Regions from separate parts of the Streptomyces coerulescens genome, predicted to be linked through region 1. Evidence: riboswitches for the same ligand, from Rfam matches in the RefSeq annotation. Region 1 holds a riboswitch; the other holds the start of a gene.
What was found. A riboswitch is a leader RNA that binds a small molecule or an ion and turns the genes downstream of it on or off. The one in region 1 is predicted to bind glycine.
Positions count from the first base shown of each region.

Region 2: another riboswitch for glycine. It lies ahead of gcvP (aminomethyl-transferring glycine dehydrogenase); the one in region 1 lies ahead of gcvT (glycine cleavage system aminomethyltransferase GcvT).

Region 1 is NZ_JBHSKM010000012.1:346,237-361,198, forward strand. It holds gene ACFPQ9_RS21065 (ABC transporter substrate-binding protein) at 1-251, opposite strand, end outside; gene ACFPQ9_RS21070 (ABC transporter permease) at 310-1,308, opposite strand; gene ACFPQ9_RS21075 (enhanced serine sensitivity protein SseB C-terminal domain-containing protein) at 1,671-2,468, opposite strand; gene ACFPQ9_RS21080 (enhanced serine sensitivity protein SseB) at 2,614-3,405, opposite strand; gene ACFPQ9_RS21085 (AAA family ATPase) at 3,485-4,159, opposite strand; glycine riboswitch at 4,330-4,431, shown strand; glycine riboswitch at 4,432-4,545, shown strand; gene gcvT (glycine cleavage system aminomethyltransferase GcvT) at 4,584-5,711, shown strand; gene gcvH (glycine cleavage system protein GcvH) at 5,853-6,230, shown strand; gene glyA (serine hydroxymethyltransferase) at 6,247-7,533, shown strand; gene ACFPQ9_RS21105 (L-serine ammonia-lyase) at 7,626-8,993, shown strand; gene ACFPQ9_RS21110 (4'-phosphopantetheinyl transferase family protein) at 9,006-9,650, opposite strand; gene ACFPQ9_RS21115 (nuclear transport factor 2 family protein) at 9,667-10,119, opposite strand; gene ACFPQ9_RS21120 (NAD-dependent epimerase/dehydratase family protein) at 10,127-11,059, opposite strand; gene ACFPQ9_RS21125 (alpha/beta fold hydrolase) at 11,056-13,833, opposite strand; gene ACFPQ9_RS21130 (helix-turn-helix domain-containing protein) at 14,390-14,962, shown strand, end outside.
Region 2 is NZ_JBHSKM010000024.1:4,859-19,820, forward strand. It holds gene ACFPQ9_RS29475 (DUF881 domain-containing protein) at 1-736, shown strand, start outside; gene ACFPQ9_RS29480 (FHA domain-containing protein) at 798-1,703, shown strand; gene ftsR (transcriptional regulator FtsR) at 1,745-2,482, shown strand; gene ACFPQ9_RS29490 (bifunctional nuclease family protein) at 2,568-3,041, shown strand; gene ACFPQ9_RS29495 (MerR family transcriptional regulator) at 3,305-3,967, shown strand; gene ACFPQ9_RS29500 (DNA polymerase IV) at 4,031-5,467, shown strand; gene ACFPQ9_RS29505 (PRC-barrel domain-containing protein) at 5,597-5,998, opposite strand; glycine riboswitch at 6,113-6,208, shown strand; gene gcvP (aminomethyl-transferring glycine dehydrogenase) at 6,386-9,271, shown strand; gene ACFPQ9_RS29515 (TOBE domain-containing protein) at 9,388-9,810, opposite strand; gene ACFPQ9_RS29520 (hypothetical protein) at 9,910-10,431, opposite strand; gene ACFPQ9_RS29525 (APC family permease) at 10,552-12,507, opposite strand; gene kdpF (K(+)-transporting ATPase subunit F) at 13,118-13,207, shown strand; gene kdpA (potassium-transporting ATPase subunit KdpA) at 13,216-14,877, shown strand; gene kdpB (potassium-transporting ATPase subunit KdpB) at 14,877-14,962, shown strand, end outside.

The sequences.
Region 1 (14,962 bases):
AGCCGGCTGAGGTTGTACATGTACGCGTAGTACGTGTTGCCGGGGTCGAAGGAGTCCGGGACGTCGGAGTACTCGTACGTGACCGTCCCACCCTTCTGGGTGGAGGCGTTGACGACACCCTTGGTCGCTGCGTTGGCCCCAGCCGACTTGTTTCCGTTGTTGTCCGAGTTGTCATCGGCCTTGCTGCAAGCCGAAAGCAGCAAACTCGCACTGCCGACGGCCGCGACCGCGGCCAGCACTGACCTTCGCATGATGGTCTGCTTCCCCTCCATTGTTGGAAATCTTATGGACTCTCGCTGCGGCCGCGGATCAGCGGCTGCGCGGGTCGAGAGCGTCACGGAGACCGTCGCCGAGCAGGTTGAATGCCAGAACGGTCACGAAGATGGCGAGGCCAGGAACGATCATGAACTGCGGATCGACCTGGTAGTAGTCGACCGCCTGGTTGATCATTCCGCCCCAGGAAGCCTGCGGAGGCTGGATACCGACTCCGAGGAAGCTCAGGGACGCCTCGAAGAGGATGTTGGTCGGGATCAGCAGCGTCGAGTAGACGATGATCGGCCCCACGAGGTTCGGCAGCAGCTCCTTGAAGAGGATGTACGGCCCCTTGGCCCCCATCCCCCGCGAGGCGTCGACGAACTCCCGCTCGCGCAGGGCCAGTGTCTGGCCCCGGACGATGCGCCCCAGATAGGGCCAGTTGAAGAAGCCGATGACGAAGATCAGCACGCAGATGTGCAGCGGCAGACCTTCCAGGCCGAAAGCACCGCCCTGGAGCGTGGCCGAGATGGCGATCGCGAACAGCAGGAGGGGGAACGCCAGGAAGGTGTCCATCAGCCTGCTGATAACGGTGTCAACGCGTCCGCCGTAGTAGCCGGCCACGACGCCGAGGACGGCTCCGATCGTGTTGGACAGGAGCGTGGCACCGAAGGCGACGACCAGCGAGACCCAGGAGCCCTCCAGGATGCGGGTGGCGATGTCCCGGCCGAACTTCGGCTCCACACCGAGCGGGTGGTCCCAGCTCATACCGCCGAAGTCACCCTTGGGCAGCGAGGTGTTGGGGTCGATCAGATCCTGGTTCAGGGCGTTGGGGTCCAGGCCGAACAGCGCCTGGATGGGCCGGGAGAGGATCGCGAGCAGGATCAGCAGGATCACGATGATCCCGCCGGCGACCGCCACCTTGTCCTTTTTGAAACGGGACCAGGCGATCTGTCCCAGCGAACGCCCCTCGATCTGGCTTTTCTTGACCCCGGAGAGCACGGCCTCGGGCTGTGCTCCAGCCTCCGCTCCCGTTGTCTCGATCGGTGCGGTCACGGTGAGATTGACCCCTCTCGGCCGGCGGTTGCCGACCCCCTCGCTGCCCGCTGTAGCGGTTGCTGTTTCTCGTACACAGGACCGACCGGCCCGTGTCTTGCGGGGAGTCTTCAACGCTCAGGCGATCTGTTGCCAGAGTTGACGGGGAAAGGATGCGCAACCGTGATGCTGTCTGGAGGGTTCCGTTATCCGAACAACGGGTAACGACCGGCGGACGCGAGCCAGTTGGGGCGTATGAGGGCGGACCGGTACCTTCCGTTCGCATCTACGCGCGGAGATTTACCTCTGAAACCGCAGTCAACCACCGCCCGCGCCTACGAAGTCGGGCTGCCGACTGAACGGTAGGTCAGCGGGCCGAATGATCAGTAACGGCCCTGTGCCGGTGGGTAACCGTAGCCGCCCGCGGGAGCCTGAGCGGGTGCGGCGTGCGCCTCGCGGTCGTAGAACGGCCGGGCGCTCGCGCGCATCCACATGGCGATCGGATCGTCCTCGTCGCTCATCGCCACGGTCGACACCGGCAGCCCGTCGGGGACCGCGCCGATCGACTGAAGCATCATCGAGCGCACCGAGTCCACCGCGGACGGGCTGGTGTCGTACACATCAAGACCGATGGCGAGATACGGCGCTCCGAGCGCGGGCTGCACCCAGGCGCGGCGCAGCGAGCGGACCGCCTGGGTGCGGTGGGCGTTCTGCGCGAGCAGGGCGTAGAACTGCGGGATCTCGATGCCGGGCTCCGACAGCCGCAGCGGTCCTGCGGGCTGGCGGTCCAGGCCGGTGGCGATGCGCCGCAGGTCGAGCCAGGGGATGCCGACGCCGCCGCCCGGGGCGTGCGGGTTCAGCCAGAGGCCGTAGTGGTCCGGGTACAGGGTGCGGGCCACATCGATGCCGTCGACCACTTCGTAGCTGCGGTTCCAGCCGCTCGCCGACAGCTCCTGGGCGGAGGTGACGCACGGGGCGTAGCCGTACCCGTCCACCTCCATGTTTCCGTACTGGGCGTCCGGGGACCCGGCCTGGCCGTGCCACAGCAGCATCCAGACCTGGCCGGAGGAAGGGGTGGCGAGGGCCCGCAGGAGGGCCTCGTAGGCGTCGTAGCGCCCGGGCGTCACCTGGCGCAGCATGTGCTCGACCTGTCCGGTCGAGGTTGTGCCGCTCGCGCTCACGATTTACCGCCCCTTCGGGAAACATGGCTTTGAGCCCAGCTTAGGCGCTCCCCCGGGAGAGCCGTGGAGAGCTCGGGACTTGAGGTGTTCTTCCGCCTGCGGGCCGGTGGGGGCTGGTCGCGCAGTTCCTCGCGCCCCCAGGTTCTCAGAGTTCCCGCGTGTAGAAGGGCCGTACCTTTGCTCTCATCCACTCGATCACCGGGTCCTGGGCCACGTCCAGGAGGACCAGGTTGACCTGCCAGGGGACCGGGGCGCGGCCCAGGGCCTGGGCGAGGGCGGTCGTGGGGGCGGCGCGCAGGTCGCCCTCCCAGTGGGTGAGTTCGACGCCTATGAACATCACGGGGGCGGCCGTCTCGATCGCCGCCAGGCAGCGGCGTGCCGTCGCGACCACGCCCGTCGCGGCGAACTCGGCCGACGCCGCGGCGAGGAAGTCGACCGGGTCCTCCTGCCAGTCCGGCTCGTAGAGCCTGACCCGGCCGCCGGAGCCGGGGCCGTCCAGCGGGGTGCGGCCCACCCGGCACAGCTCGGCGACGGCCGCCGGGGGCAGCGGGACGCCGACCACGCCGTCCGGGTTCAGGGCGATGCCCACGTGCGGCGGCAGACCGCGCGCGAACTCCACGGCCGGGGCGACCGTGAACGCCATGTGGGAGCAGACGACCTGACGGAACTGCTCCTCGGAGCTGAACACCGGGACGTACCCCTGGCCCTCGATCTCCACCGTGGGCAGGTCCAGTGGGCCGCTGTGCGGGCCGCCGCCGTTGGGCAGGGGCACCCAGACGAAGCTGCGGCCCAGCACCTCGACGATGCGGGCGCCCGCCGAGGGCATGCCGAGGGAGGCGGAGAGCACCTCCTCCAGTTCATTGCCGGGCCAGCCTCCGTGCGGGTGGAGGTGGGCCCGGGCCGAGAAGTCCGCGGGGAGATCCGCTGGGAAGTCCATCTGTCTGACCGCCTGCTGTGAACCACGTCTGTGGCTCAAAAGGCTAGCCGGTGTCCGCCCCCGTCAGGTCTGCGGGAGGTCAGCCCGCGAATCCGATCCGGCGCAGTACGTCCGCCGCGTCCCGGTCGATCAGCACCGCCGAACCGCAGCCCTGCGGCAGATCGCCCTTCGCCGCCGAGCGCAGCAGCCTGGAGGCCGCTCTGCGGTGCCGCAGGAAGGCGTACCGCGAGACGCCCCGGCCGCGCTCGCGCTGGCCCTCCAGGGCGGTGCCCGGCGTCACGTCGAGCAGCAGCAGATGCAGGGTGCCGCCCCGGCGGCGGGCCTCGCGGGCCAGCCAGCCGCGCACCCAGGCCTGGGTGCCGCAGTCGTGCACGACGACGCCCTCGCCGCTGCGCACCGCGCGCCGCAGCCCGGCGTAGTGCGCGAGGCGGACCAGGGGGCGGTAGACGGCGTAGGGGAGGAAGCCGGGCATCCGGGCGTCCCAGCGGTCCCGGGTGTCCTGGGAGTCGATACGCAGGCCCTTCACCGTCCGCTGCATCAGCGTCGACTTGCCGCTGCCGGGCAGACCGGTGATCACGACGAGGTCCTTGGGGCCGAAGAGCAGCGCGTGCGGGCTGTGGCCGGAGCGTTCGCGCAGATCGCGGACCACGGGCGCGGGGCACACGACGTGCGCTTCGACACCGGGTGCCGCGGGCTGCTTGGGCAGCGCGATGCCCGTGGTCGTGGCGTACGCCGTGGTGCGGTTCACCGTCATCGTCCTCCTCCGGGGTCCAGGAGTCCCCATCCCCACTGAGCGTAAAGAGAAGGTAATAGAGGATCTCCTCCTTTTCGTTCGCTTCCTGCCACAAGCCGGTTACAGAGATGGCCTGCCCCCGACGGGGTCCGGCATGCAATGATGGCGGCGCCAACTGCATACCGGCCGTTTGAATCCGCGCGGGAGAGTCCCCAGCAGCAGTGCATCGCTGGGGCGCCGAAGGAGCAAGTCCCTCCCTTGAATCTCTCAGGCCCCGTTACCGCGCGGGCGAGGCACATCTGAAAAGCGGGTCGCTGCGTGTAGCGGCCCCACCCAAGGTGCAAGCCGTGATCACCGTCTTCGGGATCATGGCGAACCTCTCAGGTTCCGATGACAGATGGGGAGGAACGACCTCGCCTGTCATGCCTTGGGAGACAAACGTCCGATGAGCAGCACCGCCCCCTCTGAGAAGCGCCGTACCGCGCTCGATGCCCTGCATCGCTCGCTCGGCGCGACGATGACCGACTTCGCCGGCTGGGACATGCCCCTGCGCTACGCCTCCGAGCGCGACGAGCACAACGCCGTACGCACCAAGGCCGGCCTGTTCGACCTCTCGCACATGGGCGAGATCACCGTGACCGGCGCGGACGCGGCCGCTCTGCTGAACCACGCCCTCGTCGGCAACATCGCCTCCGTCGGCGTCGGCCGCGCCCGCTACACCATGATCTGCCAGGCCGACGGCGGCATCCTCGACGACCTGATCGTCTACCGCCTCGCCGAGACCGAGTACATGGTCGTCGCCAACGCCTCCAACGCCCAGGTCGTGCTCGACGCCCTGGTGGAACGATCCGCCGGCTTCGACGCCGAGGTCCGCGACGACCGCGACGCCTACGCGCTGCTGGCCGTCCAGGGCCCCGAGTCCCCCGGCATCCTGAAGTCCCTGACCGACGCCGACCTCGACGGCCTGAAGTACTACGCCGGTCTGCCCGGCACCGTCGCCGGCGTGCCCGCGCTCATCGCCCGCACGGGCTACACCGGCGAGGACGGCTTCGAGCTGTTCGTGAAGCCGGAGCACGCCGTGGAGCTGTGGCAGGCGCTCACCAAGGCCGGTGAGGGCGTCGGGCTGGTCCCCTGCGGGCTGTCCTGCCGGGACACGCTGCGCCTGGAGGCCGGCATGCCCCTGTACGGCCACGAGCTGACCACCTCCCTCACCCCCTTCGACGCCGGGCTCGGCCGGGTGGTGAAGTTCGAGAAGGAGGGCGACTTCGTCGGGCGCGAGGCGCTGGCCGAGGCCGCCGAGCGCGCCTCGCAGAACCCGCCGCGCGTGCTGGTCGGCCTGATCGCCGAGGGGCGTCGCGTCCCGCGCGCCGGGTACCCGGTCGTCGCCGGCGGCGAGGTCATCGGCGAGGTCACCTCCGGTGCACCCTCCCCCACCCTGGGCAAGCCCGTCGCCATGGCGTACGTCGACGCGGCGCACGCGGCGCCGGGCACCGCCGGGGTCGGCGTGGACATCCGCGGCAGCCACGAGCCCTACGAGGTCGTGGCGCTGCCGTTCTACAAGCGCCAGAAGTAGCCCCCGAGCGGCACGAGCGGCGTCACAAGAAGAGACTGACAGCGGTGCGCGCGTGACCCTGCGCACATTTCCGCTGATCACGCACGTATCCAGCCGTCCCCCATTCACCACCACTCCCGCGCGTACAGGAGAATTCAGGCCATGAGCAACCCCCAGCAGCTGCGCTACAGCAAGGAGCACGAGTGGCTGTCGACCGCCGAGGACGGCGTCTCGACGGTCGGCATCACCGAGTTCGCGGCCAACGCGCTCGGCGATGTCGTCTACGCCCAGCTCCCCGAGGTCGGCTCGACCGTGACCGCGGGTGACACCTGCGGCGAGCTGGAGTCGACCAAGTCCGTCTCCGACCTGTACTCCCCCGTCACCGGCGAGGTCACCGAGATCAACGAGGACGTGGTGAACGACCCGGCGCTCGTGAACTCCGCCCCCTTCGAGGGCGGCTGGCTGTTCAAGGTACGCATCACGGAGGAGCCGGCCGACCTGCTCTCCGCCGACGAGTACGTCGCCCACACCGCCGGCTGAGGAGCCCTACCCCCTTATGTCTGACACATCTGACAAGTCCCTTCTGAACGCCCCGCTGCATGAGCTGGATCCGGCGATCGCGGCGGCGCTGGATGCCGAGCTGGAGCGTCAGCAGTCGACGCTGGAGATGATCGCGTCGGAGAACTTCGCTCCGGTCGCGGTCATGGAGGCGCAGGGCTCGGTCGCCACGAACAAGTACGCCGAGGGCTATCCGGGGCGGCGTTACTACGGCGGCTGTGAGCACGTCGATGTCGCCGAGCAGATCGCGATCGACCGGGTCAAGGAGCTGTTCGGCGCCGAGTACGCCAATGTGCAGCCGCACTCGGGTGCCTCCGCCAACCAGGCGGCGCTGTTCGCGATCGCCCAGCCCGGCGACACGATCCTGGGCCTGGACCTGGCGCACGGCGGCCACCTGACCCACGGCATGCGGCTGAACTTCTCCGGCAAGCAGTTCAACGTGGTCGCCTACCACGTGGAGACCGACACCGGCCTGGTCGACATGGCGGAGGTGGAGCGCCTGGCCAAGGAGCACCGGCCGAAGGTGATCATCGCCGGCTGGTCGGCGTACCCGCGGCAGCTGGACTTCGCGGCGTTCCGGCGGATCGCCGACGAGGTCGGCGCCTACCTGTGGGTCGACATGGCGCACTTCGCCGGGCTGGTCGCCGCGGGTCTGCATCCCAACCCGGTCCCGCACGCCGACGTGGTCACCTCCACCACCCACAAGACCCTCGGCGGCCCGCGCGGCGGGATCATCCTGGCCCGCAGCAAGGAGTTCGCGAAGAAGCTGAACTCCTCGGTGTTCCCCGGCTTCCAGGGCGGCCCGCTGGAGCATGTGATCGCCGCGAAGGCGGTGTCCTTCAAGGTGGCCGCCTCCCAGGAGTTCAAGGAGCGCCAGCGCCGCACGATCGAGGGTGCCCGCATCCTGGCCGGCCGGCTGACCGCGCCGGACGCCCGCGAGGCGGGTGTGAACGTGCTGTCCGGCGGCACCGACGTGCATCTGATCCTGGTCGACCTGCGCGCCTCCGAGCTGGACGGGCAGCAGGCCGAGGACCGTCTCCACGAGGTCGGCATCACCGTCAACCGCAACGCCGTGCCCGACGACCCGCGCCCGCCGATGGTCACCTCCGGCCTGCGGATCGGCACCCCGGCGCTGGCCACCCGCGGCTTCACCGCGGAGGACTTCACCGAGGTCGCCGACGTGATCGCCGAGACCCTGAAGCCGTCCTACGACGTCGACGCACTCAAGGCCCGGGTCAAGGCACTGGCCGAAAAGCACCCGCTCTATCCCGTTCTGAACAAGTAGTTCCTTTCCGTGGGGTGTCCCGCACACTGGTCAGTGAGCGGGCGGGGCACCCCGCGGAAGCCTTCTGCACCACCCCGTATTGAGGAGTCCCCGTGGCCATCTCGGTCTTCGACCTGTTCTCGATCGGCATCGGCCCGTCCAGCTCCCACACGGTCGGCCCGATGCGCGCGGCACGCATGTTCGCCCGCCGCCTGCACAACGAGGGCGTCCTGCCCTCCGTCGCCTCCATACGCTCCGAGCTCTACGGATCGCTCGGCGCCACCGGACACGGCCACGGCACCCCCAAGGCGGTGCTGCTCGGCCTGGCGGGCGACTCGCCCCGCACGGTCGATGTGGAGACCGCCGACGAGCGGGTCGAGAACATCAAGTCGACGGGCCGCCTGAGGCTCCTCGACGAGCACGAGATCCCCTTCGACTTCGACAAGGATCTCGTGCTGCACCGCCGCAAGGCGCTGCCCTACCACGCGAACGGCATGACCCTGTGGGCGTTCGACGCCTCGGGCGAGGAACTGCTGTCCAAGACGTACTACTCCGTGGGCGGCGGCTTCGTCGTCGACGAGGACGCGGTCGGCGCGGACCGGATCAAGCTCGACGACACGGTCCTGAAGTACCCCTTCCGCACGGGCGACGAGCTGCTGCGCCTGACGCGCGAGACGGGTCTGTCGATCTCGTCGCTGATGCTGGAGAACGAGCGGGCCTGGCGCACCGAGGAGGAGATCCGCGAGGGCCTGCTGGAGATCTGGCGGGTGATGCGCGCGTGCGTGTCGCGCGGCATGGCACGTGAGGGCATCCTGCCGGGCGGTCTGAAGGTCCGCCGCCGGGCCGCGAACACCGCCCGCAAGCTGCGCTCCGAGGGCGACCCGAAGGCGCTCGCCATGGAGTGGATCACGCTCTACGCGATGGCCGTGAACGAGGAGAACGCCGCCGGCGGCCGTGTCGTGACGGCCCCGACGAACGGCGCGGCGGGCATCATCCCGGCGGTCCTGCACTACTACATCAACTTCGTGCCCGGCGCCGACGAGGACGGCGTGGTCCGCTTCCTGCTCGCCGCGGGCGCGATCGGCATGCTCTTCAAGGAGAACGCCTCCATCTCCGGCGCCGAGGTCGGCTGCCAGGGCGAGGTCGGCTCCGCCTGCTCCATGGCGGCCGGCGCGCTGGCCGAGGTCCTCGGCTGCTCCCCGGAGCAGGTCGAGAATGCCGCCGAGATCGGCATGGAACACAATCTCGGCCTCACCTGCGACCCGGTCGGCGGTCTCGTCCAGATCCCCTGCATCGAGCGCAACGGCATGGCCGCGGTGAAGGCGGTCACTGCGGCGCGGATGGCCATGCGGGGGGACGGCTCGCACAAGGTGTCCCTGGACAAGGTCATCAAGACGATGAAGGACACCGGGGCGGACATGTCGGTGAAGTACAAGGAGACGGCGCGGGGCGGGCTCGCGGTCAACATCATCGAGTGCTGAGGGAACGGGCCCTCAGACCGGCGGCCGGCGTGCCGTCCGTGGTGTCGCGACGGCCGTCACGATCAGGTTGTCGCGCGCCTGCCAGCGGCCGTGGAATCCGCTGACGGGGCCGGGCACGAGCAGGTCGGCGGCGAACGTTCCGTCGACTTCCAGGGTGATCGCCGCCTCGTGGAAGCCCAGCCGGCGGCGGGCGAGCGGGAACCACGCCTTGTAGACGGATTCCTTGGCGCTGAACAGCAGGCGGTCCCGGTTCGGGCCCTCCCCGCCCGCCAGTTGTGCTCGTTCCCGCGGCAGGCTGATGTGTTCGAGCACCCCTTCGGGCAGCGGCTCGTCCGGCTCGGCGTCGATGCCGATGCTCGCGAACCGGGCCGTACGGCCGATCGCCGCCGCGCGGAATCCTGCGCAGTGGGTGAGGCTGCCGACGACCCCCTCGGGCCACAGCGGTTCCCGCCGGTCGCCGGTGAGGATCGGTGCGGCGGGGACGCCGAGCCGGGCCAGGGCGCGCCGGGCGCAGACCCTGGCCGCGGTGAACTCCGCCCTGCGCTTGGGCCCGGCCGTCCTGATCAGGGCCCGCTCCTCGGGGAAGAGGTCCGCTTCGGGCGCGTCGACACGCGATGCCGCCGCGACCACCTCGCGGGGCAGGATCGCCGCGATCACGCCGTCGGCCCCGTCCTCACTCACCCCCGCTCGTCCCTGTGCCGGTCTCGATGAGCCGCCCGAACGGGAGGGTGTCGAAGATGTCCGCCATCCGTACGGCACGGCCCGCCCGCAGGGTCCAGGAGTGGACGAAGTCGAGCGTCTCGGTGTCCCCGCTCAGCGAGGTCACCTCCCGTTCGCCGAACACCACCACCCGGTCCCCCGAGCACACGAACTCCTGGGGGCGCAGCCGCATCCCGCCGATCACGGCGGGTACCCGGGCCAGGAACTCGCGTACTCCCGCGTGCCCGACCTTGGTGCCGCCCAGGCCGTACCGGTCCATGCCCTCGGGGTGCACCCATGCGACGTCCGGGTCCAGGGTGGCCAGCAGGGCGTCCACGTCGCGGGCGTGGAAGGCCCGGTAGGCGGCATGTACGACGTCGATGTTTCCCATGGTCTCCTCGTTTCCCATGGTCTCCTCGTTTTCCATGGCCTCCTCAGCGCTCCTCGGGCTTCACATGTCCGGGGTGGTGCGCCGCGAGCGTGCGGCGGATGCCGTCGCGCCAGCCGACCGTGCACGGCCCGGTCAGGCGCCGCCGCAGCGTGGGGTCGAACTGGTAGGTCTCGCGCGTGACATCGCTCGGTACGAGCTTGGCCGGGACACCGGAGAGCTCTTCCAGATACCGCACGCAGTCGGTCATCCCGACCGGCTCGTCACCGCCCCAGTTGACCAGCGTCGCGGGGGTCGCGGCCGCCTCCCACAGCCGGGGCACCTGGGCCACCAGGTCGCTCGTGTACAGCAGCGAGCACCAGTTCTGGCCGGTCCGCGGCACCGGGATGGGCTCACCGGCGAGCATCCGCGCGAAGTACAGCATGGGCACTCCGCCGTAACCGCCGGGTCCGTATGCGATGTTGAGGCGGGCGATGGTGGTGGGGACGCCGAGCACCTGGGCGAAGGCACGCACCGCGCCCTCGGTGGCGATCTTGCCGACCGGGTAGGCGGGCAGCCAGTCCGCGACGCCGTCGACCGGGTCGCTCTCGGTGTACTTGTGGTCGAGCGTCTGCTTCTTGTAGACCGCCCCGGTCGACACGTACAGGAACGCCTCGGCGCGTCGGCAATGACGCATCAGACGGCCCGCGGCGACCGCGTTGACCTCGGCGGCGGCGTTGAAGTCGCCGTCGTCGCCGCGGCGCACCGCCGAGTGCAGCACATGGGTGAAGTCGTCGGGCAGGCCGCGCAGCGGGTCCCCGGAGACCTCGTCCATGTCCCAGCGCCAGGTGGTGACGGACCGCTCACGCAACTCCCGTTCCACCCCCGGTGTACCGAACCGGCCGATGCACCAGACCTCGTTCTCCGCGGCCAGCGCCTCGGCCACCGGGCGGGCGACCTGCCCGGTGCCTCCGGTGATCAGAATCTTTCGGCCCTTCACTGCTCTCCCTCGCCGTCACCCATCGCCCGGTCCAGCTCCCGGCGCAGAATCGCCTGGAACTCGGCCACATGGCGTGGGCCCATCAGTGTGTAGTGCTCGCCCGGCACCTCGATGTACCGGTTGTCCGTCGTGGTGTGGTCGTCCCAGCGGCGCAGTTCGTGGGCCAGCCAGTTCTCCTTGGTGCCGCGCAGCGGGGTGGCGTAGAAGACGCTTATCGAGCGCACCGAGCCGCTCGGTTCATACGTCCGTCCCAGGTCCGTGAGGCTGTCCGCGAGCTCCGCCCAGTCGCCGAACCTGGCCAGGTCCAGGTCGAGTTCGCGCAGCCGCCGGTCAGGGGCGAGCTCGATGAAACGCGCCAGCTGCTCGGCGCGCGGCAGGCCGCGCAGCCGGCCGGGCAGTTCGAGGGACTGCTTCTTGTCGATGAGGGCGAGGAAGAAGGCCAGGTTGGCCGCGGTCTCGACGAAGTCGAGTTCTTCCATGCGGTACTTGATGTGCGGCGGCAGATTGAAGCTGCCGACGAAGTCGACCCGTTCGCCCTGGGACTCGAGGACCTTGGCGATCTCGAAGGCGACCGCGCCGCCGTAGGAGTACCCGGCTATCGCGTACGGGCCGTGCGGCTGCCGGCCGCGGATGGCGGTGACATAGGTGTCGACCATCTCCTCGAAGGTGGCGAAGGGCTTCTCCCCCTCGTTGAAGCCGCGGGCGCGCAGCGCGTAGAAGGGGCGGTCGCCCGTGAAGTACTTGGCGAGGTTGACGAAGACCAGGACCTCGCCGACGCCCGGGTGGACGCAGAACAGGGGCGTTTTGGTGCCGCTGCGCTGCATCGGTACGAGGGGGTCGTACGGCTCGGGGGCGCCGGGGGCGGCGCGCTCGGCCAGCCGTGTGGCGAGGGCGCGGACGGTGGGGGCGGTCAGCAGGTCGATGACCTGGAGCCCGGGCGCGTCGAGCCGCTGGGCCACCGCGCTGCGCAGTCGGAGGATGTCGAGCGAGGTCCCGCCCAGGTCGAAGAAGTCGGCGGTGGCGCTGACCGAGTCCGGTGCGATCCCGAACAGCTCGGCGTAGATCCCGGCGAGTGTCCGCTCGGTGGCGCCCTCGGGCTCCGTGTGGCCTCCGAGTACGCGCTCGACGAGCTCGGTCACCGAGCGCACCGCGCTGTCGTACGCGCCCGATTCCAGGCGGCGCCGCATCAGCGCCCGCTGGATCTTGCCCAGGCTGGTCTTGGGGAACGCGTCCTTGTCCAGGGGCAGAAGCAGGCCGGGCCGGAAACCCCACTGCGCCACCACGGTGCCGCGCACGGCGGTCAGCACGCGGTGCAGTGCGGCGTCGTCGTCGTGCGGGACCTCGGGGTGGAAGGCCACGACCAGTTGCTCGGTGTCGCTGTGCGCCGGGCGGGTGGGGAAGGCGGCGACGTAGGAGCGGGACACTCCGTCGAGCTGTTCGAGCGCGCTCTCCACCTCGTGGCTGAAGTAGTTGACGCCATTGACGATGACGCTGTCCTTGCTGCGTCCCACCAGGGTGAGACGGCCCGCGGTGATCCGGCCGAGGTCGCCGCTGCGGAACCAGCCGTCGGCGGTGAACGCCTCGGCGGTGGCCCGGGGATTGTTGTAGTAGCCGGTCGTGACGACGGGTCCGGACAGCTGGAGTTCGCCGGTCTCGCCCTCGGGCAGCGCCCTGTCGCCGTCGTCCGCGATTCGGATGCGCAGCCCTTCGACGGGGGTGCCGACGGCGGCGAACTCCTGGTCGTGGTCGGCCTCGGGGAAGCCCAGGTTGTAGATGCTGCCGGCGCAGGTCTCGGTCATCCCGAAGGCGGGCCACAGGATCTCGGGGCCGAGTCCGTACGGCGCGAAGCGCTCGAGGAAGGCACGGCCGGTGGCGCCGACCACCGCCTCCCCGCCGCTGATCAGGTGCCGCAGCGAGGACAGGTCGAGGGGCTCGGCTCCGGGCTCGGTCGTCAGGAGCAGTCCCAGCAGGAAGTTGGGAGCGAAGGTCGCCGTGACCCGGTGGCGGGAGAGCAGCCGCACGAACTCCAGTGGTTCGCCGAGGACGGCCGACGGCTCGGCATGGCACTGCCGGGAGCCCGCGTACAGCGGCAGCAGATGGCATTCGAGGAGGGCCGCGACATGGTCGAACGACACCCAGTTGAGGGTGGTGTCGGCGGCGGTGAGCCGGTGGTAGCCGTTCTTGCCGGCCATCGACGCGAGCAGGTTGGCGTGGCTGAGCCGGACCGCCTTGGAGTTGCCGGTCGACCCGGAGGTCAGCACGAGCACGGCGATGTCCTCGGGGGCCGCCCGGTGCGGCTCGGCGGCCGGCGCGGAAGGCTCCACGCCGTGCAGCGACTCGATGGCGGCGACCCGGAGCCCGTCCGTCGCGGGCAGTTCGGCGGCGAGGGACGCCTCGGTGAGCACCAGCGGGCTCTCCAGCAGGGTGTTCACATGGGTGAGCTGGGCGGCCCAGCGGGTCGGGTCGCCGCGCTGCGGGGAGAGCGGACACGGCACGAATCCGCCGAGCAGACAGGCCCAGAAGGCGGTGAGGAAATTCCGGGGGCGTTCGAGAATCAGGACCACTTTGTCGCGCGGGGCCAGGCCGCGGGCGCACAGGGCGGAGTGGAGGAGGCGGGCTTCCTTCAGGAGCTCGGGGTAGCTCTGGAACTCGTGCGGTGCGTCGGCACCGCCGAGGCAGTAGGTGAGCCCGGATTCCGCATGGTTCCGCGCGGTTCGGGTGAGCAGGTCCGTGATGTTCGAAATCGGGGAGTTGTTCGTCAGTGCTTTCTTCAAGGAACGCTCCGGAATCGAATCCTGAATGGAAACACGGAGACCCTAGGCGCCGGAATTTTCGTGGAGTGCGGAAAGACCTGTAGCGGCCAGCTCTTGCAGGTTGCTGACACATCGATCACCGCATGGCCACGACTTTGGTTGGCGATTCAAATAAACAGGCGAGTGTCTCGTGTGCGGTGCGCCACAGGAAGAGTGGGGAAGCGATTTGACAGACAACTGCCAGCGGATGAGTACAACCCCGCTCCGGCCTGGCGAATTGGTCAGCTTTCTGCCAGCGTATGCGGTTCGGTTTGGGGAGATTTACGCCCTAAGTCTTGTTTTTTCTTGAGCGATAAACCGGCCCTTGCCCGACGCGCGGGCCGAAGATTTGTTGACTGAAAGTGAGCGCCCGAACTATCGTGGGCGGTGATTTGTCAACTGGCTGCCTGTCGCGGTTCGACGTCTTTTCCGGGGCGCATCGAACGCGTCGACAGGAATTTGCCAATTGTGCGGTCCTGGTTGACGCCGGGGCAGTATGTGCGAATGCGAGATGCCTGGACGGACGGGGGAGTCGTCAGTGACAGGTGCCGATGGGCCGACCGGAGCTGCGGTCGGCGGGGACGGCGCCGAGACGGTCGTGCGGCCGCCCGCGCAATCGACGGCGGACGACGACCACGGTGCGTCTGTGGAGGAGGCGCTCCTCAAGGCCCATGCGCTGATCGACTCCACCGTCGACCTGTACCACCGCCGATCCGCCGGCCCCGCCGCACTGCTGCGCACCAATGGAGTCCCGGTCGGCGGATCCCTGGAACAGCTCATCGGCCGGGCCCGGCACACCGTGAGCATCACCCTGACCCACGCCGACGAGTGGGCGGAGGCCGCGCGGAATCTGGTGCCCCGCATACCGGCCCAGGTCACGGTGCGGGCACTGTGCACCGTCGAGGCCGCGGACCTGCTGCCGGCGCCGCCCACCCCGCCCGACGACGTACGCCTGGAACTACGGGTGACCGCCTGCCCCGTGCCCGAGACCCTGGTGGTCGACGGCACCTCGGCCCTGGTGCGTACGACCGAGAAGATGGGCGGCCACACCGCCGTGGTGAACGACGTCGCCGCGGTGCGTGCCCTGGAAATACTCTTCGCCGGTGCCTGG
Region 2 (14,962 bases), on a different contig from region 1:
GCGACAGTCCGGGCTGACCGGTCGGCAGCGGCTGGCTCAGGGCCTGTGGCCGCCCCGCGTGACCCGGGCCCAACTCATCGTCGCCCTGCTGCTGTTCGGCCTCGGGTTCGGTCTGGCGGTGCAGGTCGCGTCGAACAGCGACAGCGACAGCGCCCTGCGCGGCGCACGTCAGGAAGATCTCGTTCGCATCCTCGATGAACTGGACGACCGTACTCAGCGTCTAGAGGACGAGAAGCAAGGTCTCGAGAAGCAGCGTGACGAACTGGAGAACAGTTCGAACCAGGCCGAGGAGGCCCGCAAGCAGACGGTCGAGAAGGAGAGGCAACTCGGCATTCTGGCGGGCACGGTGGCCGCTCAGGGACCTGGCATCACGATGACCATCGACGACACGAAGGGAACGGTCGAGGCGGACATGCTGCTCGACGCGATCCAGGAGCTGCGCGCGGCCGGCGCGGAGGCGATCCAGGTGAACGGCGTACGCGTCGTCGCCGGCACCTACCTCACCGATTCCGGCAACAGCGTGAGCGTCGACGGGAACAAGATCAACGCTCCCTATCGTTTCAAGGTCATCGGCAAGCCACAGGACCTGGAACCGGCGCTCAACATCCCTGGAGGCGTGGTGCAGACTCTCGAGAAGGAGCAGGCCACCGTGACGATCGAGCGGTCGGACAAGATCGTTGTGGACGCCTTGCGAGCGGCGAAGCGGCCTGACTACGCTCGGTCGTCCTCCCAGTGAACCGGCGGTGCATGGGGGACGTCCGGCCAGGGCATGAGGTTGCGGGGGGTCGGCGCACCGAATGGGTGGTGCGTGGTGGAAACTGTCTGGTGGAGACGGACGTTGTGAAGATGTCCGGGTCGGCCAGAGTGAGCAGTCAGGGTTCGTCCTGCCCCACGGGCGGGTCTGTTTCGGTCAAGGGGAATCGCCCGTGAAGTTGTTTGCGAAGTTGTTCGGCAAGAGCGCGCGAGAGGGCAGCGACAACGCCACCGCTCGTCACCGCGCACAAGGGGACGACGACGGCCAGCGCCCGCTGTTCAGGGACCAGGTGTCTGGGCCGGGCGGTGACATTTCCGGAGGTCAGGGCGCGCCGTCAGTTGACCCTGGCCAGTCCGGCGGCATAGGTTTCGGGCAACCGTCAACCTCAAGTACGGGTGGAGGGTTTTCCCCGATGTCGGCCCTGGTGTGTACGAGGTGCGGTAACCGCAACGCGGAGAACAGCCGCTTCTGTTCCAACTGCGGTGCTCCGCTGCGCAGCGGCGCGACGCCCGAGCGGCCGTCCGAGACGACCTCCACGATCTCCATCTCCGGTATCGAGGCCTACGACGCCGAGACCACCGGTCAGACGCAGATCCCGGCGCTGTCGCCCGAGGCGCAGGCCGCCGTCGACGCGCTGCCGCTGGGCTCCGCGCTTCTGGTGGTGCGCCGCGGACCGAACTCGGGCAGCCGGTTCCTCCTGGACGGCGATCTGACCACCGCCGGTCGGCACCCGCAGAGCGACATCTTCCTGGACGACGTGACGGTCTCGCGTCGGCATGTGGAGTTCCGTCGCGCTCAGGACGGCTCCTTCACGGTCGCCGACGTCGGCAGCCTGAACGGCACGTACGTCAACCGCGAGCGGATCGACCAGGTTGCTCTGAACAACGGCGACGAGGTGCAGATCGGCAAGTACCGGCTGGTCTTCTACGCAAGCCAGCGGGGCTACTGACCCTCCCCCGGAGACCGTCCGGGGAGACCCAGGGAAGGTCCATGCTGAAAACACCGAGCGGCGGTGCCGGCCACGGCATCGCCGCCACGGACGGTCGGCTGATGAGCATCGGCACGGTGCTGAACGTGCTGCGTGACGAGTTCCCTGACATCACCATCTCCAAGATCCGTTTCCTGGAGTCGGAGGGGCTGGTCGAGCCGCAGCGAACCCCCTCGGGGTATCGCAAGTTCAGCGTGCAGGACGTCGAGCGGCTCGGTCACGTCCTGCGGATGCAGCGGGACCACTATCTGCCCCTGAAGGTCATCCGGGAGCATCTGGACGCCATGGAGCGCGGTCAGGCGGCACCGCTGCCGACCGTGTGCCGGCAGCGGGACGGTGAAACGGTCCTGGAGCCCGTGGAAGGGCCCACGGCGGCCCGGGTCGGGCGCGCCGAGCTGCTGGCCGCGGCCGGGATCGACGAGCGCGAGCTCGCGGAATGGGAGTCGTACGGCCTGATCGCTCCGCTGCCGGACGGGGCGTACGACGCGGAGGCGGTCACCGTGGCCACGCTGGTGGCCGAGCTGGGGCGGTTCGGGATCGAGCCCCGGCACCTTCGGGTGATGAAGGCCGCCGCCGATCGTGAGGCCGGACTGGTGGACCAGGTCGTGGCGCCGCTGAAACGGCACCGCAACCCTCAGACCAGGGCTCATGCCGAGGCGCGCGCCAAGGAACTGGCGGGGCTCACGGTCAAGCTGCACTCCGCGCTGGTGCAAACGGCTCTCGGGGTGCGGCTGCCCTGAGCGGGGCATGCACAGGAAGGCCGGATCGGCCACCCGTTCTCTGCCCGACTACCCAAACGTCCCGGGCACGGCCTAGGGTTGCTGTGTGAACGAGCTCGATGTCGTAGGTGTCCGGGTCGAAATGCCCTCCAACCAACCGATCGTGCTCCTGCGCGAAGTGGGAGGCGACCGCTACCTCCCCATCTGGATCGGGCCGGGGGAGGCGACGGCGATCGCCTTCGCCCAGCAGGGCATGGCCCCCGCGCGACCGCTGACCCACGACCTGTTCAAGGACGTGCTGGAGGCCGTCGGCCAGGAGCTCACCGAAGTACGCATCACGGATCTGCGTGAGGGCGTCTTCTACGCCGAGCTGGTGTTCGCCAGCGGCGTCGAGGTGAGCGCCCGTCCGTCTGATGCCATAGCGCTGGCCCTGCGCACCGGAACGCCGATCTACGGCAGCGACGGGGTGCTGGACGACGCCGGCATCGCGATCCCGGACGAGCAGGAGGACGAGGTGGAGAAGTTCCGCGAGTTCCTCGACCAGATCTCGCCCGAGGACTTCGGCACCAGCAGTCAGTGAGACGGCGTGGGCGTCGGCCGGACTTGCGGTCCGTAGTGGCTCGGCCCACAGTCGGTTACGGCTCAAATGCCAGAATTTGTCGCCGGTGAGCGAGAGCGTCCCCGAGGCCCGCTCCGAAGGCATTCGGCTAGCCTTTCCCCGCGGTGGGGTGCGGGAAACCACTCCTAGGGTGATTATCACTCGGCGTGCCGAGTGTGGCGATCGTTGACGCACCCCTGGTGACTGCCTACCGTCGAGAAGGCAGGTCAAGGACGGAGGTCGGCGTGAGAAGCAGCGGCGACGGTACGGCTGGGGGTGCCCCCGGGCGCAGTCTCGGGGCGAGCGGTCCGTACCCGCTTCACAGCAGCGCTGTTCAGGGCGGTGCTGCCGATCACGCTCCGCATCGGCCGACGGCCGTGCCGAGCACCGGTGGAGGGGCGGCGTCCATGGGGTCGGAAGAGATCGGCTACCGCGGTCCGACGGCGTGCGCTGCCGCCGGCATCACATACCGCCAGCTGGACTACTGGGCACGCACCGGCCTCGTCGAGCCGAGCGTGCGGCCCGCCTACGGGTCCGGGACGCAGCGGTTGTACAGCTTCCGGGACGTCGTTGTCCTGAAGATCGTCAAGCGGTTCCTCGACACCGGGGTGTCGCTCCAGAACATCCGTACCGCGGTGCAGCACCTGCGGGAGCAGGGCTTTCGCGACCTCGAGCGCATGACGCTGATGAGCGACGGCGCGACCGTGTACGAGTGCAGCTCGCCGGACGAGGTGCACGCGCTGCTCCAGGGCGGACAGGGGATCTTCGGGATCGCCGTGGGTGTGGTCTGGCGGGACGTCGAGAGCGCGTTGTCGCAGCTGCACGGGGAGCGGATCGACACCGGGGAGACGCTCATCGGGCACAACCCGGCGGACGAGCTGGCTCGCCGGCGTAACCGGGCGGTCTGACAGGGCTTCGGCCCGGCCCGGCCGTGCTGCTCATTGTCAGTGGCGTGAGGCAGCATCGGAGATGTGAGAAACGCGCCCACGATCCTGCATCTCGACATGGATGCCTTCTACGCCTCGGTGGAGCAGGCATCCAAGCCGAGCCTGCGGGGGAAAGCCGTGATCGTGGGCGGGCTCGGGCCGCGTGGAGTCGTCGCCACCGCTTCCTATGAGGCCCGGGTGTTCGGGGTGCACTCGGCGATGCCCATGGCGCAGGCACGCCGGCTGGCGCCGAACGCCGCGTATCTCGTGCCCCGCTTCGGGATCTACCGCGACATCAGCGAGCGGGTGATGGGGCTGCTGCGGGAGCTTTCGCCGCTGGTGGAGCCGTTGAGCCTGGACGAGGCGTTCGTGGATCTGGAGGCCGGAGGGGCGGCTTGGGACGCGTCGTCGGCGCGGCTGGTGGGGGTGAAGCTGCGCGGCGACATAAGGGCTGCCACGGGACTCGCGGGGTCGGTGGGGCTGGCCGCGTCCAAGATGCTCGCGAAGATCGGCTCGGAGCAGGCCAAGCCCGATGGGCTGGTGCTGATCGAGCCGGGGACCGAGCGGGCGCTGCTCGGGCCGATGTCGGTGCGGACGCTGCCGGGGGTGGGGCCGGCGACGGGGGACCATCTGCGGCGGGCCGGGATCCATACGGTCGAGGAGATCGCCGAGGCCGGTGAGGACGAGCTCGTACGGCTGCTGGGCAAGGCCCATGGGCATGCGCTGTACGCGATGGCGCTGGCGCACGACGAGCGGCCCGTGGTGGCCGAGCGGGAGGCCAAGTCGGTGTCGGTCGAGGACACGTACGACGTGGACATTCATGACCGGGTGCGGGTCGGTCTTGAGGTGCAGCGGCTGGCCGATCGCTGTGTGCGGCGGTTGCGGGGGGCCGGGTTGTCGGGGCGGACCATCGTGCTGAAGGTGCGGCGGTACGACTTCTCGACCCTTACACGGTCCGAGACGTTGCGGGGGCCGACGGATGATCCGGCGGTGGTGCGGGAGGCCGCTGCTCGGCTGCTGGACTCCGTGGACACGACGGGCGGGGTGCGGCTGCTGGGGGTCGGGGTCAGCGGGCTGGCCGACTACACGCAGGAGGACTTGTTCGCCCAGGCCGCGGGGGAGCTGGGGGAGCAGCAGTCGGTGGAGGACGGTGAGGAGAGCGCGGAGGGGGTGGTCGTGGCGCGGGGGGAGGAAAGGCCGAGCGAGCGGAGATGGCTCGCCGGGCACGATGTGCGGCACGCCGAGTACGGGCATGGGTGGGTGCAGGGGAGCGGGCTGGGGCGGGTGACCGTGCGGTTCGAGACGCCGGGGTCGGAGCCGGGGCGGGTGCGGACGTTCCAGGTGGATGATCCGGGGCTGGAGGCGGTGGAGCCGCTGCCGCTCGTGGAGGAGCGGCCTGGGGAAGGGGGAGAAGTCGGGGGACCAGGGGGCTCTGAGGGCTCCGTGGTCGGTGGGGATGGTGCGGCTGCGCTGCCTGGATAGGAGGGTGTGGCTGAGGGGGTCGGCCGGTGGGACGTCCGTGCCGGAGTCGGCAGGGCTTGGAGGTCGGCTTTCGTCGTCCTCGTCGCTCTCGTCGGCGGGAAGGGGCGGAAGGCGGCCCGTTCGGGCTGGTCAGGGGTGCGGGGTCGTGGGGTCGTTGTTGTTGGGCGGCTCCGTGGGGGCCAGGTTGCCGAAGTCCCGGTCGGGGGGTGGGGGCGGGGCCGTTACATCAAGGCCGTAGTGGTGGTAGAGCTGGAGCTCCTGTTCGGGGGACAGATGGCGGCCCACTCCGAAGTCGGGGGCGTCCTTGATCAGGGCACGGTCGAAGGGGATGTGGAGGCTGCCCTCCACCAGCTCGCTGGGCTCCAGGGGGACGAAGGCGTCCCGGGAGAACAGGCCGGTGCGTATCGCCGCCCATTCCGGTACCCCGGTCGCGTCGTCGAGGTAGACCTCGTCGATGGTGCCGATCTTGGTGCCGTTGCGGTCGAAGGCCTTGCGGCCGATCAGATTGCGCGGATCGATGTCGGTCTGCACGGGCCCTCCACTTGGTCACAACTCATCCGTAAGCACTACGAAAAGGCAGATTGGTGAGAGCGGCCACTCGAAGGTCCGTGCGTCGACCTCGCTGGTAGGCTTCATAGCGGCTGCTGACCCCGTGCGGGAGAGTCCTCCGGACACCATCGGAGGCGCCGAAGGAGCAAATCCTCCCCGGAATCTCTCAGGCACACGTACCGCACGGACGAGGTCACTCTGGAAAGCAGGGCGGGTGTCGACGGCTTCCGCTCTCACCGACGGTGAAAGCCGACGGCCTTCGGGCGGTCCGGTGAAGCTCTCAGGTTGAGATGACAGAGGGGGAGGCCGTTCGGGTACCCGCGCCGTGGTGCCCCTCGAAGGTCGTGTCAGACCAGGAGGCCTCCGCAAATGACCGCCCATCGCATTCCGCTCTCCGAGCTCGAACAGGGAATCCCCTTCGAGCAGCGTCATATCGGCCCTGATCATGAGGCCCGGGCCAAGATGCTCGCCCAGGTCGGGTACGGCTCCCTCGACGAGCTCACCGCCGCCGCGGTGCCGGACGTGATCAAGAACGCCGACTCGCTGGATCTGCCGGGTGCCCGCACCGAGGCCGAGGTGCTGGCCGAGCTGCGTTCCCTCGCCGACCGCAACCAGGTGCTGGACTCGATGATCGGGCTCGGGTACTACGGGACCTTCACCCCGCCGGTCATCCTGCGGAATGTCATGGAGAACCCCGCCTGGTACACGGCCTACACGCCGTACCAGCCCGAGATCTCCCAGGGGCGTCTCGAGGCCCTGCTGAACTTCCAGACCATGGTCGCCGAGCTCGCCGGGCTGCCGACCTCCGGTGCCTCGCTGCTCGACGAGGGGACGGCCGCCGCCGAGGCCATGGCCCTGTCCCGGCGCATGGGCAAGAACAAGAAGGGGCTGTTCCTGGTCGACGCGGACGTGCTTCCGCAGACCATCGCCGTGATCGAGACCCGCGCCGAGCCGACGGGCGTGGAGGTCGTCGTCGCCGACCTCTCGGACGGCATTCCGGCCGAGATCGCCGCGCGCGAGATCACCGGCGTGCTCCTGCAGTACCCGGGCGCCTCCGGTGTCGTACGGGACATCAAGCCGGTCATCGACCAGGCGCACGAGCTCGGTGCCCTCGTCACCGTCGCCGCCGACCTGCTCGCGCTCACGCTGCTGAAGTCGCCGGGCGAGCTAGGGGCGGACATCGCGGTCGGTACGACACAGCGGTTCGGTGTGCCGATGGGCTTCGGCGGACCGCATGCCGGCTACATGGCCGTCCACGAGAAGTTCGCGCGCAGCCTGCCGGGGCGGCTCGTGGGCGTGTCCGTGGACGCCGACGGGAACAAGGCCTACCGGCTGGCGCTGCAGACGCGTGAGCAGCACATCCGGCGGGAGAAGGCCACCAGCAACATCTGTACGGCTCAGGTGCTCCTCGCCGTCATGGCCGGCATGTACGCCGTCTACCACGGTCCCGAGGGGCTGCGGAGCATCGCGCGGCGGACCCACCGCTACGCCTCGATCCTCGCCGCGGGGCTCAAGGCCGGCGGTATCGAGGTCGTGCACGGCTCCTACTTCGACACCCTGACCGTGCGGGTGCCCGGGAAGGCCACCGAGGTCGTCGCCGCCGCTCGGCAGAACGGCGTCAACCTGCGCCTCGTCGACGCCGACCACGTCTCCATCGCCTGCGACGAGACCACTCTGCGGGCCCAGCTGGGCGCCGTATGGGCGGCGTTCGGCGTCGAGGGCGACATCGAGGCGCTGGACGCGAGCGCCGCGGACGCGCTCACGGACGGGCTGCTGCGTACCGACGACTACCTCACGCACCCCGTCTTCCACCAGCACCGTTCCGAGACGGCGATGCTGCGCTACCTGCGCCGGCTGGCCGACCGGGACTACGCACTCGACCGCGGCATGATCCCGCTGGGCTCCTGCACGATGAAGCTCAACGCGACCACCGAGATGGAGCCGGTCACCTGGCCCGAGTTCGGGCAGCTGCACCCCTTCGCGCCCGCCGAGCAGGCGCAGGGCTATCTGACGCTCATCCACGAGCTGGAGGAACGTCTCGCCGAGGTCACCGGCTACGACAAGGTCTCCCTCCAGCCCAACGCCGGCTCGCAGGGTGAGCTGGCCGGACTGCTCGCCGTGCGCGGGTACCACCGGGCCAACGGCGACGAGCAGCGCACCGTCTGCCTCATCCCGTCCTCCGCGCACGGCACGAACGCCGCCAGCGCCGTGATGGCCGGCATGAAGGTCGTCGTCGTGAAGACCGCCGAGGACGGCGAGATCGACGTCGAGGACCTGCGGGCCAAGATCGAGAAGCACCGGGACGAGCTGTCGGTGCTGATGATCACGTACCCGTCGACGCACGGCGTCTTCGAGGAGCACGTCGCCGACATCTGCGCGCAGGTGCACGAGGCCGGCGGGCAGGTGTACGTCGACGGCGCCAACCTCAACGCGCTGGTGGGGCTGGCCAAGCCGGGCCACTTCGGCGGCGACGTCTCGCACCTGAACCTGCACAAGACCTTCTGCATCCCGCACGGCGGCGGCGGTCCGGGCGTCGGTCCGGTCGGTGTGCGCGCGCACCTGGCGCCGTACCTGCCGAACCACCCGCTCCAGCCGGCCGCCGGTCCGAAGACGGGCGTCGGCCCGATCTCGGCGGCGCCGTGGGGTTCCGCGGGGATCCTGCCGATCTCGTGGGCGTACGTCCGCCTCATGGGCGGTGAGGGTCTGAAGCGGGCCACGCAGGTGGCCGTGCTGTCCGCGAACTACGTCGCCAAGCGACTGGAGCCGCACTACCCGGTGCTCTACACCGGGCCCGGCGGACTCGTCGCGCACGAGTGCATCATCGACCTGCGTCCGCTGACCAAGGCGACCGGCGTGAGCGTCGACGATGTGGCCAAGCGGCTCATCGACTACGGCTTCCACGCGCCGACGATGTCGTTCCCGGTGGCCGGCACGCTGATGATCGAGCCGACCGAGTCCGAGGACCTGGCCGAGCTCGACCGGTTCTGCGAGGCGATGATCGCCATCCGTGCGGAGATCGAGAAGGTCGGGTCGGGCGAGTGGCCCGCCGAGGACAACCCGCTGCGCAACGCCCCGCACACCGCCGGCGCGCTGGGCGGCACGTGGGAGCACGCGTACAGCCGTGAGGACGCCGTCTTCCCGGCCGGGGTGTCCGCCGCCGACAAGTACTGGCCGCCGGTGCGCCGCATCGACCAGGCCTTCGGTGACCGGAACCTCGTCTGCTCCTGCCCGCCGCTGGACGCCTACGACGACTGAGCGGCAGCGGGCTGAGGTCCGCAGGGACGCTGCACGGAAGAAAGAAGGGCTCCCCTACGGCCACGCACGGCCGTAGGGGAGCCCTTCCGCGTGGGGAGCACTTTCGCGTGTCCGCCTCATACGGTCGTCAGGGCGACCTCCGTGGCCTCGACCAGGGCGACGACGGGGACGCCGGGGGACAGGTCCAGGTCGGTGGTGGCGTCCCTGGTGATGGCGGCGGTGACCGCGCCGCCCTCGACCGCGATCTTCACCGACGCCATCGCGCCGCCGGTGGCGATGCCGGTGATCGTGCCGGGGAGTTGGTTGCGCAGGGGGAGGCGGTCCTCGATCGGCGAGGTGGCGAGGGAGATGTGGGTCGCGGTCACGAGGGCGTTGACGGTGGTGCCCTCGGCCAGGCCGAGCTCTTCGACGGCCGACGGGGCGATCGCCGCGGTGAGGTCCTGGCCGCCGGTGAGATGGACGTCGACCATCGCCGTGGCCGCCCCCGGGGTGATGGCCGTGATCGTGCCGGGGAGCTGATTGCGGATGCTCAGGCCCATGGGAGACGCCTCGCACGGTGTTGTTCATGTGCTTGTGCGGCTTTTGCTCACCACCCTAGCCTTCGCCGCAGCTGCCGGGGCCCGCCCGGCGCGCGCCGTTCAGGAGATGCCGGACGCGTTGAGTACCGCCTCCGCCGTGGCGTCGTCGATCTCATGTCTCAGTCGTTCCAGTACGTCGATGCCCTCCAGCAGGGTTCCGCCGGCGCGGGAGCGGCGTACCCCGGTGTCCAGCTCGTGCCACAGCAGCGGGTTGCTGAGCAGGACGCGCGGGTCCAGGTCCAGACGGCGGCCGTCCGCGTCGCGCAGCGTCAGGTGCGCCGAGACGTCGCCGTACTGCCGCACGGTCACCAGCTCGTCCGTGCGCACGGCCTGACGTCGTACGAGGCCGCGCACCGCGAGCCAGCCGGGGCCGGCGGTCACGCGCTGGGGGAGCAGGATCGTGAACAGTACGGAGGTCATGACCAGCCACAGCAGGGTGCGCGGCGGCGTGAGGGTGTGGCCGTCCCAGTCGACCAGCAGGGTCAGGCCGAAGAACGTCGCTGCGCAGCCCGCGGCGAACCGGGCACTGTCATGCCAGTGACGGTCACCGGTCGGGGCCGGGCGCGGTCTGCTTCCGTCCACAGTGCCGACGGTAAGGGGCGGCGGCGCGGGAGCGAATGGCGCTGACCGTGCTCTGACGCCTTACGGCTCATCGTTGACGCGATCCTGTTGGGCCGCGGCCGGTTCGGCGGTGTGCGGGCGTCAGCCCGTGTGGACGCGGGGTCTGCGGTCGCGGTCCGGCTCGGCCTCGCGCAGGACCTCGCGGGTGACCGGGGCGACCTCGCCCTGGCCGAAGAGGAAGAAGCGCAGAAAGTTGGCGAACGGGGTGCCCTCGGTCCACTCGAAGTAGATGTGCGGGATACAGCCGGTCGTGTCGCGCACGTTCAGCAGCAGTGCGGCCAGCGCGTTGGGGATGGAGGAGGACTCCAGGGTGAGGACGCGGTAGCGGTCGTGCATGACCTGGCCGCGCACGATCAGGCCGGCCTCGAACTCGGACGGGTCGGTGACCGTGACCTCGACGAAGACGAAGTCCTCCTGCTCCGAGAGGTCGTTGTCGGTGCGGATCTGCTCGATCTTGTCGCGGTACTCGGCCTTGTCCCGGCTGTCGGGCTCGTTGGCGATGAACCGGATCTTGCGGCTGGCCATGTCCCGGATGAATCGTTCCGCCATGACATCGAGCGTCACGCCGGTGACACGGAGCTCGAAGGCGCGCAGCAGCCGCGACAGCAGCGAGATCAGGATGATGCCGGCGATGAAACAGGCGCCGATCTTCACGCCGTCGGGGCGCTCGACGACGTTCACGACGGTCGTGTAGAGGAACACCACCGAGATGACCGCGAAACCGATGAACCAGTTGCGCTGGCCGGCCTTGCGGGCCGCGATGGTCACGGCGATGGCGGCGGAGCTGATGAGCACCAGCACGCCGGTGGCGTACGCGCCGCCCTGGGCGTCGACGTCGGCGTCGAAGATCCAGGTGACCAGGAAGGCGACCAGAGTGAAGACGATGACCATCGGGCGCACCGCGCGCGCCCAGTGCGGGGCCATGCCGTAGCGGGGGAGATAACGCGGCATCAGGTTGAGCAGGCCGGCCATGGCGGAGGCGCCGGCGAACCACAGGATGGCGATGGTGGAGACGTCGTAGACCGTGCCGAAGGCGTTGCCGAGGTACTCGTGTGCGAGGTACGCGAGCGCGCGGCCGTTGGCCTGGCCGCCGGACTCGAACTCCTTCTCCGGAATGAGCAGGGTGGTGATGAAGCTCGTCGTGATCAGGAAGCAGCTCATGATCACGGCGGCGGTGGTGAGCAGTTTCTTGGTGTCCCGGATGCGTCCCTCGGGGTTCTCCTCGGTCTCCCCGATGTCGCCCTTCACGTGCGGCATCACGGCGACGCCGGTCTCGAAGCCGGAGAGGCCGAGCGCGAGCTTGGGGAAGACGATCAGGGCGACGCCGATCATGACGAAGATGTTGCCGTGCTCGGCGGTCAGGGCGCTGGTCCAGTCGGTGACCACATGGCCCGCGGTGATGACGTGGTACAGGCCGGAGACCACGACCACGGCGTTGAGCGCGAGATAGAGGCCCACCAGCGCGACCGCGACGCCGATCGCCTCCAGGAAGCCCTTGAGGAACACCGCGCCGAGCAGCGCCACGAGGACCAGGGTGATCAGCATCTGCTTGTCGTGCAGGGCGCTTTCGAGGTGCGGGTTCTCGACCAGGTGGGTGGAGGCGTCCGCCGCGGACAGGGTGATGGTGATCAGGAAGTCCGTGGCCGCGAAGCCCAGCAGGGTCAGGACGAAGAGCTTGCCCTTCCAGAACGTCAGCAGCCGCTCCAGCATCGCGATCGAACCCTGGCCGTGCGGGCTCTCCTCGGCCACCCGGCGGTAGACGGGCAGGGCGCCCGCGAGGGTGACGACCACCAGCACGATGGTGGCGATGGGCGACAGCAGGCCGGCCGCGAGGGCCGCGATGCCGGGCTGGTAGCCGAGGGTCGAGAAGTAGTCGACGCCGGTGAGGCACATGACCCGGTACCACGGCTGGCCCTCCTGGGCGGGCTCCTCCGCGGTCTGCGTGCCCTTGGGAGCATGGCCCTTGCCCATGTCGGACAGGCCCTCCAGCATCCAGGCGCGCAAGCGACTGGGAGGAGGGTGTTCGGTCGTGGCCATCGGCCTGCTCCTGACGTGCGGTCGGCATGCGATTCCGGCCATCACGCAGACGGCGGCACCAGCGTAAGCAGAGAGTGACGCATGGGCCCACGGATCAAGGGGCTGCGGGCGTCAAGCTTCCGTTAAGACTGGCCGGATCGGCGTCGGTGCCGCATCAACAGGCGGGCTCACGCACCTGTTGGGGCCTGGTTGGGCTGTATGGGCGAGGGGTGGTTCGGGTGAACACTCAGCGTCACCACCCCGGCAATACGGCGCCTCGCAGGCTCTCGTTCGTGACGTACCGAGCGAGGGCGTGTCCTTGTGGTGGTGGCGTTCGCACGCCGTCCGCGAGGAGCCGGACGCCGTGATCCGCGGGCTGCGGTTCCGCCTCCGGCACGGCTGCGACCTGCGGTGATCGTGGGGCCGTAAGAGAACCGTCAAAGGCGTGCAGCGGGCCGTATGGGAGCCGTCAACGGCGCTCGAAACCGGCCACGAAGGCTGTTTCCTCGGAATCGTCCCTGCCCGACCGAACCTCACTCCAGGAGCTCACGATGGCCGATCTGGCCTTCGTCGTCATCACGATCGCGTGTTTCGCGCTGGTGGCTCTCGTCGCCAAGGGGGTGACGAAGCTGTGACCGCCGAGAACATCGTCGGCCTCGTCGTGGCCGTCGCCCTGCTGGGCTATCTCGTCCTCGCCCTGATCTTCCCGGAGAGGTTCTGAGCCTAGACATGGGTCCCGTCCTCGCCGGCGTGCTCCAGCTGCTCGCGCTGATCGCGGCTCTGGCGCTCGCCTACATCCCCCTCGGCACCTACATGGCCAAGGTCTACTCCTCCGACAAGCACTGGCGTGTCGAGAAGTGGATCTACAAGGGCATCGGTGCCGACCCCGACACCGAGATGCGCTGGCCCGCCTACCTGCGCGGCGTGCTCGCCTTCTCCGCGGTCGGCGTGCTGTTCCTCTACCTGCTCCAGCGGCTGCAAGGTGTGCTGCCGGGTTCGCTCGGGTTCAAGTCCATCGACCCGGACCAGGCGTTCAACACGGCCGTGTCGTTCGTGACCAACACCAACTGGCAGTCGTACTACGGCGAGCAGGCCATGGGCCACGTCGTGCAGACCGCCGGTCTCGCCGTCCAGAACTTCGTCTCCGCAGCCGTCGGCATCGCCGTCGCCGTGGCGCTGGTGCGCGGGTTCGCGCGCTCGCGCACCGGTGAGCTGGGCAACTTCTGGTCCGACCTGGTGCGCGGCACGGTCCGCGTCCTGGTGCCGATCGCCACGATCGGCGCGATCGTCCTCGTCGCGTGCGGCGCCCTCCAGAACTTCTCCGGCATCCACGAGGTCGGCCAGTTCATGGGCGGGCAGCAGCAGTGGAACGGCGGTGCCGTCGCCTCGCAGGAGGCCATCAAGGAGCTCGGCACCAACGGTGGAGGCTATTTCAACGCCAACAGCGCCCACCCGTTCGAGAACCCCACCCCGTTCTCGAACCTGTGGGAGATCTTCCTGATCCTGCTCATCCCGTTCGCGCTGACCCGCACCTTCGGCCTGCTGGTCGGCAGCGTGAAGCAGGGCTACGCGATCCTCGCCACGATGGCCACCATCTGGCTGGGCTTCACCGCCCTGATGATGTGGACCGAGTTCGCCCACCACGGTCCCGCGTTCCAGATCGCGGGCGGGGCCTACGAGGGCAAGGAGGTCCGCTTCGGCGTCGGCGGTTCGTCGATCTTCGCCGTGGCGACGACCCTGACCTCGACCGGTGCGGTGGACTCGTTCCACTCGTCGTTCACGGGTCTCGGCGGCGGCATCACGATGCTCGGCATGATGCTGGGTGAGATCGCGCCCGGCGGTACCGGTTCCGGCCTCTACGGCATGCTGATCATGGCGATCATCGCGGTGTTCATCGCAGGACTGATGGTCGGCCGTACGCCCGAGTACCTGGGCAAGAAGATCGGCTCCCGCGAGATCAAGCTCGCCGCCTGCTACATCCTCATCACGCCGGCGCTGGTACTCGTCTTCACCGCCATCGCGATGGCCCTGCCCACCCCGGGCAACTCCATGACCAACAGCGGGGCGCACGGATTCTCCGAGATCCTCTACGCCTACACGTCCGCCTCCAACAACAACGGCTCGGCCTTCGCCGGTCTGAACGCGGACACGCAGTGGTTCAACAGCACGCTCGGCCTGTGCATGCTCTTCGGCCGCTTCCTGCCGATGATCTTCGTGCTGGCCCTGGCCGGCTCGCTCGCCGAGCAGAAGCCGGTCCCGAAGACCGCGGGCACCCTGCGGACCGACAAGCCCCTGTACACGGGCCTGCTGGTCGGCACGATCCTCATCATCACCGGTCTGACGTACTTCCCGGCCCTCGCACTCGGGCCGCTGGCCGAGGGGCTGGCGTGATGACCACCCGTACAGAGAAGCAAGAGGACTCGATGTCCACAGCCACCCCGACCCGGGCGCCGCACAGCGACGTACCCACCGGGCA